One region of the Paenibacillus sp. 19GGS1-52 genome, then DNA from elsewhere that is predicted to be linked to it. Evidence: predicted binding sites of a transcription regulator. Region 1 holds the regulator's gene; each other region holds the start of a gene.
The links. Region 1 encodes LexA, which represses DNA repair genes until DNA is damaged. Its sites were predicted from a motif close to CGAACATATGTTCG; they were not measured.
Positions count from the first base shown of each region.

Region 2: the regulator LexA is predicted to act here: its motif matches at 1,470-1,483, upstream of H1230_RS09480 (ImmA/IrrE family metallo-endopeptidase).
Region 3: the regulator LexA is predicted to act here: its motif matches at 1,659-1,672, upstream of H1230_RS21810 (YhjD family protein).

Region 1 is NZ_CP059724.1:3,263,131-3,266,411, forward strand. It holds gene H1230_RS15285 (MFS transporter) at 1-262, shown strand, start outside; gene H1230_RS15290 (hypothetical protein) at 358-585, shown strand; gene H1230_RS15295 (hypothetical protein) at 643-1,023, opposite strand; gene H1230_RS15300 (L,D-transpeptidase) at 1,198-1,536, opposite strand; gene lexA (transcriptional repressor LexA) at 1,825-2,451, opposite strand; gene H1230_RS15310 (LysM peptidoglycan-binding domain-containing protein) at 2,703-3,116, shown strand; gene H1230_RS15315 (DUF896 domain-containing protein) at 3,228-3,281, shown strand, end outside.
Region 2 is NZ_CP059724.1:2,022,688-2,025,968, forward strand. It holds gene bcbE (bacillibactin exporter BcbE) at 1-7, opposite strand, end outside; gene H1230_RS09470 (hypothetical protein) at 277-594, shown strand; gene H1230_RS09475 (hypothetical protein) at 672-845, opposite strand; gene H1230_RS09480 (ImmA/IrrE family metallo-endopeptidase) at 882-1,451, opposite strand; gene H1230_RS09485 (YjfB family protein) at 1,626-1,802, opposite strand; gene H1230_RS09490 (hypothetical protein) at 1,926-2,081, shown strand; gene H1230_RS09495 (putative periplasmic lipoprotein) at 2,369-3,281, opposite strand, start outside.
Region 3 is NZ_CP059724.1:4,659,270-4,662,550, forward strand. It holds gene ltrA (group II intron reverse transcriptase/maturase) at 1-829, opposite strand, end outside; gene H1230_RS21800 (hypothetical protein) at 992-1,165, opposite strand; tRNA gene H1230_RS21805 (tRNA-Leu) at 1,435-1,518, opposite strand; gene H1230_RS21810 (YhjD family protein) at 1,698-2,165, shown strand; gene H1230_RS21815 (hypothetical protein) at 2,275-2,493, opposite strand; gene H1230_RS21820 (hypothetical protein) at 2,613-2,930, opposite strand; gene H1230_RS21825 (xanthine phosphoribosyltransferase) at 3,034-3,281, opposite strand, start outside.

The sequences.
Region 1 (3,281 bases):
TGGCTTAGGCTCTGCCCCTATATTTCCTTGTATGCTGCATGAAACGCCAGTCCGCTTCGGGAAAAAGCACTCCCAAAAGATCATGGGCTATCAAATGGCTGTCGCCTATGTAGGAGGAGCAATCCTGCCGCCGCTGCTGGGATGGGTAGCTGCCCTTACCTCGTTTATGATCTTTCCGTTTGTCATTGTAGCCTATATTATCATCATGCTCATTAGTTCAGAGAGAATAAATAGCTTGATGAATAAACGTCAGACGATTTGATATTATTTATAAGACTGTACAACCTGTATGCAGGAAGTGATATACTCTTTTGTGAAGTTATAACTTTAGAATTACGTTCATATAGGAGTGATATCATGAGTAATACTTATAAAGTACTTTCTACAGATGCCGATCTTTTTACCGCTGCGCTCGCTCAGGTTCAGGTATATGTAGTCCAGAAGAAGACGGAGCAACCGGATTGTATTGTAGATTATTGTGGGCCGATTCGCGAATATACACCGGATTTTGTAAATATGGGTGATATTAAATATAGAAGAGCTGGATTTGAATTCCGAGTGCATATCCCTAAAAAAGCATTTTGAGCCCCCCTCGGAAAATACCGGTTTAGTTTGTTCCGAGGGATACACCCAAAATTAAGGTTACAAGAAATTAAAAGCTGTTATTTGATCTGCATAAACAATCAGTTGTTTATATTCAATCGCGAGCTCATAGTTGGCGAATGGTCTAACAATAACGTTATCCAGGACTATGAAGTTATAGTTGAAGTTCTTGTCCGGATGCTCAGATTCCAGATATGATATGTACTCGTCCACAATGACGTCATCCATCAATGATTTTAAATTAAATAGATCCTCCTTATTCGAACTGTTGGGAGATACATTTCCTTGAATACTGCCAAAGGCCGTAAGCAGGTTAACCTTTCGCTCGCTAACAAGCTCATTATTTAATAATAAATTGGAGAGCTTGCCCAGTGTATCAACCTTAAAATCCACGAGGGTTCTTATTTTTGAATTATTCAATCCTGACACTTCCCTTCAAGTATTAATACCAGTTACAATATTCGACATATAATTGCAGAAGTCCTCGCAGATCAGTAAAAATATTTAGAAGTTGCCAGAGGCTGACCTATAAGCCATGTACATGAATTTAGGACAACCTCTTTTGTAAAAGCAGAAGCTCAGAAAGGAAATACTTTAATCTCTTATGGTCACTCGGATTCCTATAGGAAGTATTGCTGCAAGAGCTGTAACATCCTCATTATACATACGTATGCAGCCATGAGAGACCTCTTTTCCGATGGAGGAAGGGTCATTGGTTCCGTGGATGCCGTAATGCGGTTTCGATAATCCCATCCAAAAGACTCCAAACGGGCCACCAGGATTAGGCTGCTTGTTGATTATTGTATATTCGCCCAAGGGAGATTGGGTTAGCATTTTGCCGATCCCAACAGGAAACCCTCTGACAACGGTGTTATCATCAAGCAGATATAACATACGTTGTGATAAATCAACGATAATTCGATAATTTGGCATCGTATTCATCACTCCTCTCAGGATAGAATATGTGTGGAGTGTCGGGGCTGTTAATACAATGAGGGCGATGCTTGAAAGATGGTTTCTGCGTGGTGAATTTATGATAAACTTTTTTCGAAATATAAGAATTTATATGTTTCACACGATAATTTATCCTTATATTTTCGAAGAAACGGGTGCCGTCCATATAAAGGACGGCACCCGTTTCATCTTGTTCCAATAAAGACAAAAGGCAGTTCCGCATAGAAGCGGAACTGCCTTTTGTCTTTATTGGAGGAGGGCATAACACTAGTGGATATCGCGGAACAATCCGATCACTCTGCCCAAGATGGTAACGCGGTTTAGACGTAAGGGTTCATAGGCAGGATTCTCTGGTTGCAGGCGTATATGATCACGTTCTTTATAAAAGGTCTTAACGGTTGCCTCGTCTTCTTCGGTCATAGCTACAACGATATCTCCGTTGTCGGCAGTTTGCTGTTGACGCACGATGACATAATCACCATTCAGAATACCAGCGTCTATCATACTGTCTCCAAGTACAGATAACATAAATACTTTGTTGTCACCAATGAAATGAGAAGGTAGCGGAAAGTAATCTTCAATATTCTCTGTGGCTGTAATTGGAATTCCGGCGGTGACTTTACCGAGAACAGGAACACGGGTAACGGTTTGGGCAAATTGATGAACATTATCGGAATCATCTTGACCAAGTACTTCAATCGCACGTGGTTTCGTTGGGTCACGACGGATTAGACCTTTCTTCTCGAGCCGGTCCAAGTGACCGTGTACTGTTGAACTGGAGGCAAGGCCGACGGCTTCACCAATTTCGCGGACAGAAGGTGGATAACCCTTGCTGCGGACTTCGTTACGTATAAATTCCAGGATCGCCAGCTGGCGACTCGAAATCTTGGACATCGGAATCAACCCCATATAGTAATGTTTGGGAAAATTATAACATAGAACTACCGTTCGCACAAACATAAGTTCTAATCTACCAATTTAAAATGAAGTAGAGAGGCTAAATATTGATATTTTATATTCTAGAGCTGGAAAATAGACCTCCCGAAATAAGAGAACAATTGTTCGAAAAAAGCTATTGATCAAAACACATGTTCGTGTTATATTATTTTTGAAAGTAAGAACAAGTGTTTGGAGGGCGATGTTTGATGATGAAGTATAGCACATACCGCAGTATCTATGATGAGGCTCAGAAGGTCGAAGCTGTTGGGCAGATTTCTGTATCTGATAAATTGAAATTAAGCAGAGAAATTACAGGTCGACTGGTAGATAGAGTATTGAAGATGTTCAAGCAAGATCAATTGGTAAAGTTATCCTTAATAATTCTACTTGTGGTATCTGGCTTTACAGTGGTTGGTAACGTATTTGCAGGATCAGTGTCTTTAATGAAGCAAGAGAAGCGGGTTGTTGTGGAACGTGGAGATACACTTTGGAGTATTGCACTTGAGAACAAACCGACAGATATGAAGACGGCTGTATATATAGAAGGAATTAAACGATCTAGTGGATTAGAGGACAGTAATATTAAGGCTGGAGATATCATTACATTGCCTATTTATTAATTTATTATGAACAGCATACATGTATAAGACAGAGCTTGCAGGGAGTAGACCTTGACAAGCTCTTTTTCTCATGGCAAAGTTAGAATGAATTTATTAGGGGAGGGGAAAGTTTTGGACTTCGATAAAATGGTCGCACGCATTAACGAATTAGCACGCAAGCAGAAG
Region 2 (3,281 bases), 1.2 Mb from region 1:
TCTTCATGGACGACCACCTTTATTCACAATACTTTTAGTGTGGTTTGTTCCTTATTATTTATTCAATTTGAAGCTACGCAGAGATCTTGAGACTCAATGGGTTTGTCTGGCCTATGTATAAGCATTTTCTATTACTCGCATTACAAGGTATAATATAAGCTTAACGCGTAATTTTATGGGTTGCAGGCGTGTGCCGGCTTATGCTGGCTCTGTGTATAAATAATGAGTTTGATTCTGCGAGTTGCTGAAATGAAGTCAAAGGAAGGAGGTGCTATTTTGACAGATTGGAAAAAGGATATTTCAAGCGTATTTATTAACAATGAAGCAAGAAGAGTGGAGATCAATAATCCTCTAAACGATCTATTAAATGAGTTGAAGAGTGAAGAGGGGATCCACAAGGCTTCGTTTGAGCTTGTTAATGAGTTCCCGTTAATTTGGAATGTTCAGATTAATGGAAAAGAAGCTCAGATTGTTGAAGCTGATGTTGCTCTTGCTCAACGCCTCTATGATGAACCTTATGATAAGACATTCTCAGATCCGAAAAGAGATGTTACAGAAGTGTTGAAAGAGATTTTAGTCTTGAAATTTAAATAACAATAAGACAAGACGAGCACCTTTTAAGGTGCTTTTTTTGTATAAATATAAGAAATATATGTATTTCAGGAAGCGGATTACAGCTCCAACTCATCGTCCTTGGGTTCTTGCAGCAGAATAGAGAAGGTTTGGGTCTCGTGATCTACTTCAATCGCTTCAATGCCAACAAAATCCGGTATTTCGGGGTGCACTGCATCTACATTGTAATCTGGATGGGTCAACAATAACTGAATGACTTTAATGGCTTCCATGTCGCTCCCCCTCACGAGTAAATTCCATCAATAGTATCATCCCCGCATTTCATAACGAATATGTTGTGAATTAATTTCTTCATTGGTTGAATGCTCCTCGTTCCTTCCCATGACGGCCAGAAGCTGTCCCTGAAACACTCGTCTTTGAATTTGATCAATGCGCTGGATAGCCAGCTCTGTGGGAACCTGAAACTCCGCTGCAAGGAAGCTAACCGCTTCTTCACGGAGCTCAGGCAATGCCATGCGGGAGATCATGGAGTATGGCATTGCCGCATAGAGAATAAAGCGTTCAGACTCATCTTGCTGCGACTGTGTAAAGTGCTCTGTCATTAACGTATGGCTGCCGGCATGGCGTAGCAGGTGGCACAGCTCATGGAGAAATTCCAGTCGCTGCAGACTGGCAGGGAGGCGATTATCGATAAACATACTGTACATTCCGGCAGAAGCTTCGATCCCCTTACTTCGCACATCCAAGAAATGGACCCAAACATTCAGCCGTTCTGAAATATACTCAATCGATATTTGTGAAGGTTTATGAATGCTTAACCGCTTATACAAATCCTCCGTCCAGTTCTCCAGTACAGTCATTTGATAGTATGATTTCATGCTATTCACCTCGTAATAAGATCATATGTTCGGTATTATGGCCAAAAGAAAAGCCCAAAGGGCTGTATGAATATTCTAGAAGACGGAGGAGCAGCCTCTTCAGCTGCATCTCTCCAATCTACTTGCTGTGACACGGGTGGGAACTAGTGTTCTTGTATTACAAGCATAAAGGATTTAAACACTAATATCAAGCACTTTTCCCAGACTAGGGTCAATACTTTTTCCAATCAATTTGACCATGTCTTGACCTTGTGTTTCAGCTTGACCCTTGGCTAGATCGAATACCCGTACACTGACCGATTGAGCCAAGGATGCTTGGCTCATGGCAATAGATAGTGCAGCAATGTCCATCTCAACACCTCCCTTGATCTATATCGACATTGAGCGGGTATTTCTTTGCCAATTTGCCCAAACGGTATATCCGCCTTTGACATATTCTGTGCTGTATTCAATATTAAAGAGGAGGAATTAATCATGGGTGTAGAATATGGTTGCGGTTGTGGAAATAACGTTGGTGGAGTTGGTGTAGGTCCAGCTCCATGTCCAGTAGTAAGCCCTTGGACCTCCACGGGAGCTATTCTGGTCCTGTTCATCTTGCTAGTTATTATCACAAAAGCCTGTTTATTCTAAACAAGCCGCATCACATTGTCAGCCTCGTCCGGGCGTTATACCGGATGGGGCTATTTCTTTTTTTTCGATAGGTAGGTCCAATCTGACATTTGATTTTGCCTGTCGTTTCATCTGTTTCAATGAGGTACAATTCCTTTACCGTTCCTAACAATTCGAACCATTCTTTTAAAGCTTCAGCTTCAGACATGGGTCCATAGAGTCTTTTTCCCCGATAACAGATGTACGGAATAAATGTTCGCGTATGATGGTAGCAAATATTCTAATTTCAAGTCGTAAGAAAATCTATCTCAGAATATAGAAGTAATCATTCCTGTGGAACGGTCGATTTCAAGCCAGTCAGTAGTCGCAGTATGTTCATCTTCCTCATCGTTACGGACATTCTCATAGCTATGGATGGTGACCTTCTTGTCATCCCAGTGATCCACTTCAGTAATAAAGACGGAGCCAATGTTATTCTCATCCCGTTTGTTGTTGCTGACAGAGGTGGCATTCTTAATCCCTGTAACGACGTAAAAGGCTTCAGCCTTGGTAAGGTTGATTTGATCAGGATCAAAGCCTACTAGGCTATCGAATTTCTCCATTTTAAGCTCGGTGAAGCGGTCGGCCTGCTGTTTGTGCAGCAACTCATTAATAAGCTCGGGGCTAGCTTGTAGTGTCACTAATTTTTCACTTAATTCATTGGAGTTCCATCCAGCAAATTTACCTAGCAGTTCAAATCTTTGATCTACTGTATTGAAGAGAACAAGATTCTCTAAGAATAGATCGTCAGCTGCAAAACTGCTTCTGGTTTGAACGAGCAGTATCTGCTCAGTGTCACTCAAAATGTAGGTTAATACATCTGTGAAATAGCCTCTATAATCCTCTTGGAGCTGTAACATATCATATAATCGCTTTAAAAATGGCACATTAGTGGGACCTGAATTTTTTAAATAAAAGGTTCCTTTAGGCTCAGCGTTATATCCCCCAAAGACATCCTCCGGGTAATCAATGTTGAGCGAACGCTCGTCGAAGGTTAGGCGGACTGCCTGATATTCCGGATTAGTGAAAACATACTTAGTTCCATTAAAGCTGAAATCTGAATCAATTCCGCCTGTATTATGTCCGAAGCCATGTACAACAGATACTTCTAGATGATAGAGGCCGCTACTTATCTGCGTTACCGTTGCAGTGCCGTTGTTCATGGGATTAGACCAAGGGGTA
Region 3 (3,281 bases), 1.4 Mb from region 1:
GGTCTATGCTAAAACTAAACCCTAGAAACTTCCGTTTCCATGGACGGTCTACCGCGCTCTTCGCTGGATTGACCTTCAGTTTTAGCCTTGTCTCGATGAATCGGGTGACGGATGCCTTGACTCGTTCGCCTGCTCTTAGCGTTTTCACGTAGATATTACAGTCGTCCGCATAGCGGACGAAGCGGTGTCCACGTTTCTCTAATTCCTTGTCCAGTTCGTCTAGTACGATATTAGATAATAACGGACTCAAAGGGCCCCCTTGCGGTGCTCCTTCTCGTGTCGGTTGAACGAACCCGTTCTCCATTACGCCCGACTGAAGGTATTTACGAATGAGTAACAGGACTTTCTTGTCCTTCACTTTCTCCGAAAGCTTCATCATTAGACGGTCATGGTTGACGCGGTCAAAGAACTTCTCCAAGTCCAGGTCGACTACGAATCGGTAGCCTTCTTTCATGAATACTCTGGCTTTCCTCACAGCGTCATGTCCTCGCCGCTTAGGGCGGAAGCCATAACTATGTTCCGAGAACTCTGGATCGAACAATGGGGTTAACACTTGGGCGATCGCTTGCTGTAGCATTCGGTCGGTCACGGTAGGAATGCCTAACTTCCTGACACCTCCGCCATTCGGTTTCGGGATTTCGACCCGACGCACGGGGCTCGGCTCATAGGTTCCCTCTTCTATCGCTTGCCGTATCTTCTGCCAGTTTTGTACAATGTGTTCGCGTAAGGATTTTACGGACATCCCATCTACGCCATGACTTCCTTTATTCGATTCGACTCGCTTTAACGCTTGTAGAAGATTTTCCCGTGACAGCAACGGCTCCAACATTTTTTTTACCTCTCTTTACGTGATTTGTGCCTTCTTCTTGTGCCAAAGATGAATTCTGCCCTGCCGAAGCTCCACACGGGATTCACCGCTTCCTTCTTCCGTCAGGTCCTTTCGGATGTTCTGCTGTCATGACTCATCTTGAACGCCTAGATGCACAAATGCCTATTTCATGTTCAGCCCTTCCGCTCGTGTTGCAACACGAAAGCGTACTATGGCGTCTGCTGACTTCTGTACGTTCAGCTTACTTTCACAAGTAAGGTTATGGAAGTTGTTCCACATTCCGTACAGATCTCCCCAGGTAAGAACGCTATCTTCCTCTCCATCTATCTGCTTCATTTACTCTCGTACGCCTTTGGCAGTATGGACTTTGGTTTGTTTAGCAACCTCATCCAACGTACGCTAGCCTTATATGAAGTTCGTGTTCCTCAGACCAGAGATTTGCCACCGGCTTCCTTCAGATTCCACCTTACGGTGGACACCCTTGCCTTAAGCTAATGACTACTACTGCCTTCGCCATTCGGGACTTCAACCCTAGAGATAGCGCCCATGCTGGGCGCACTAAAAAAACACTCTGGAATAATTCCAGAGTGTTTTAAAAACTATGATGCGGTCAAGAGGACTCGAACCTCCACGATATTGCTATCACTGGCACCTGAAGCCAGCGCGTCTGCCAATTCCGCCATGACCGCATATTATGATGTTTCGCTTTCGCGGCAACAAAGTAGATCTTACCATGCTGGCATTCATCCGTCAACTCTTTTTTAGTTTTCCATTTTTTCATAATTTTTTGTATAATTATTGCTTTTGTTTGTGTATTTCATGTATAATGAGAACAAAGGTTCGCATACTATAAATGAGGTGATTTATAATGGCGACTACTAAGATAAACACTCCAAACACACTACGGAAACCAGCAATTATTGAAGATATAACCACAGAAGAACTGTCCCTTGTCAGAAGTTATCTGCTGCTAACGTTTATTCATAAAGTATTCGAACGTGATTGCCGAGTAATCAGCAAGAGCGGCTTATTTAAGACTCCTCAGCTTTATATGGAGCTAATATCCAGCGGAGCCAAGAAAACCTCTCTAATGCTAAATGAGGTTACACGTGAGCTGACCTCCCATGATCTGCGAATTACCACCATTCGTCAGGATCAGAATGGAGTTGAAGCCAGCTATTCCTGCAGAGGCTACAAGGGTGAAATGAACATCCTGTGGCCCGGCTTCCGCAAGGAGATGCTGCTGCGCATGCGTGCCTATCTTGGACTTGCCACAGAGCTCTCCATCCTCTCCAGAGAACAAAGTTCATTAGAGCAACTAGCCCTGTCTATCTAACCCCTGTCGATACTGTAAGACTCATACATCTATAACAGAACAGCTCCCCGCTCAGATCTGAGTGGGGAGCTGTTCTGTATTGAACGTCATACCTGAAATGAAATAACAATTATATATTTTCGAGATCTTTTCTTGGCTCGGTGAACGGCTGAAACAAGTAATTACGATCCAGCTTTACGATTCGTTTATTAGGTCGGCGGACCATCACTTGGGTCTCGTCCCAGGCAAGTACAATCCCCTTCACGTCATTGCTCTCCAGGCCATCGCGTACGACACGTATTCTCTCACCGGAAATACGGTACGCATCCAATTGTTCATCGCTAATCATGGTTCACTTCCCTTCTCCTACTAGTTTACCCTAAATCTCTTCAAGAAAAAGACCCAGATGATAATTCATCGGGGTCCTGTGTAAGTAATAAACAACCGTACTTGTCTTCTAAAGCTCTCCTATATCAGCGCTTCATTCTTCTCAAACCAAAAATCAAGAACTTTAGCGGACATCACTCGTGTTTCCAGATACTCCACTTGGTTAGGTGTAAAGCTTTCTCTCCAAGAGAAAGATAATTCTTCACACAAGCCTTTGATTGTCAGAAGTTCTGACCAGGCTACATAGCGTTTGTACCAAAAAAACTGAGGATGTTCAACCATATAGGGATACAGGTCGTCAAACTCCGTGTGTTTACAATCCAGCGCACGCTCGAAATGATCCTTGGCTTCGGTCAATTTATCAATAAAAAATTGCTCTGTCACCGGTTCTTTCCCCATTGTGACGCCTCCTCTCCTATGTCTAATATTATTATAAAGGAAAACTCATAGTGTGAAAAGCAGTTGTTTCGAAAATAGGCTTTGTTCTTACTTCTGACACGGTTTAATCGTCAAAAACAATTTTCCCATCGCTAAGAGACATAATTCTGACCAGCGACTCCAACCGAATGCCCTGTTCTCTGATTGTACGAGCTCCAGCTTGGAAGCTTTTCTCCACGACAACACCCAGCCCAACCAGCTCCGCACCGGAGCGCTGAATGATTTTAATCAGCCCACGCGCTGCATCACCATTGGCGATAATGTCATCGATAAAGAGTATTTTATCCTCCGAAGAAATGAACTGACGCGATA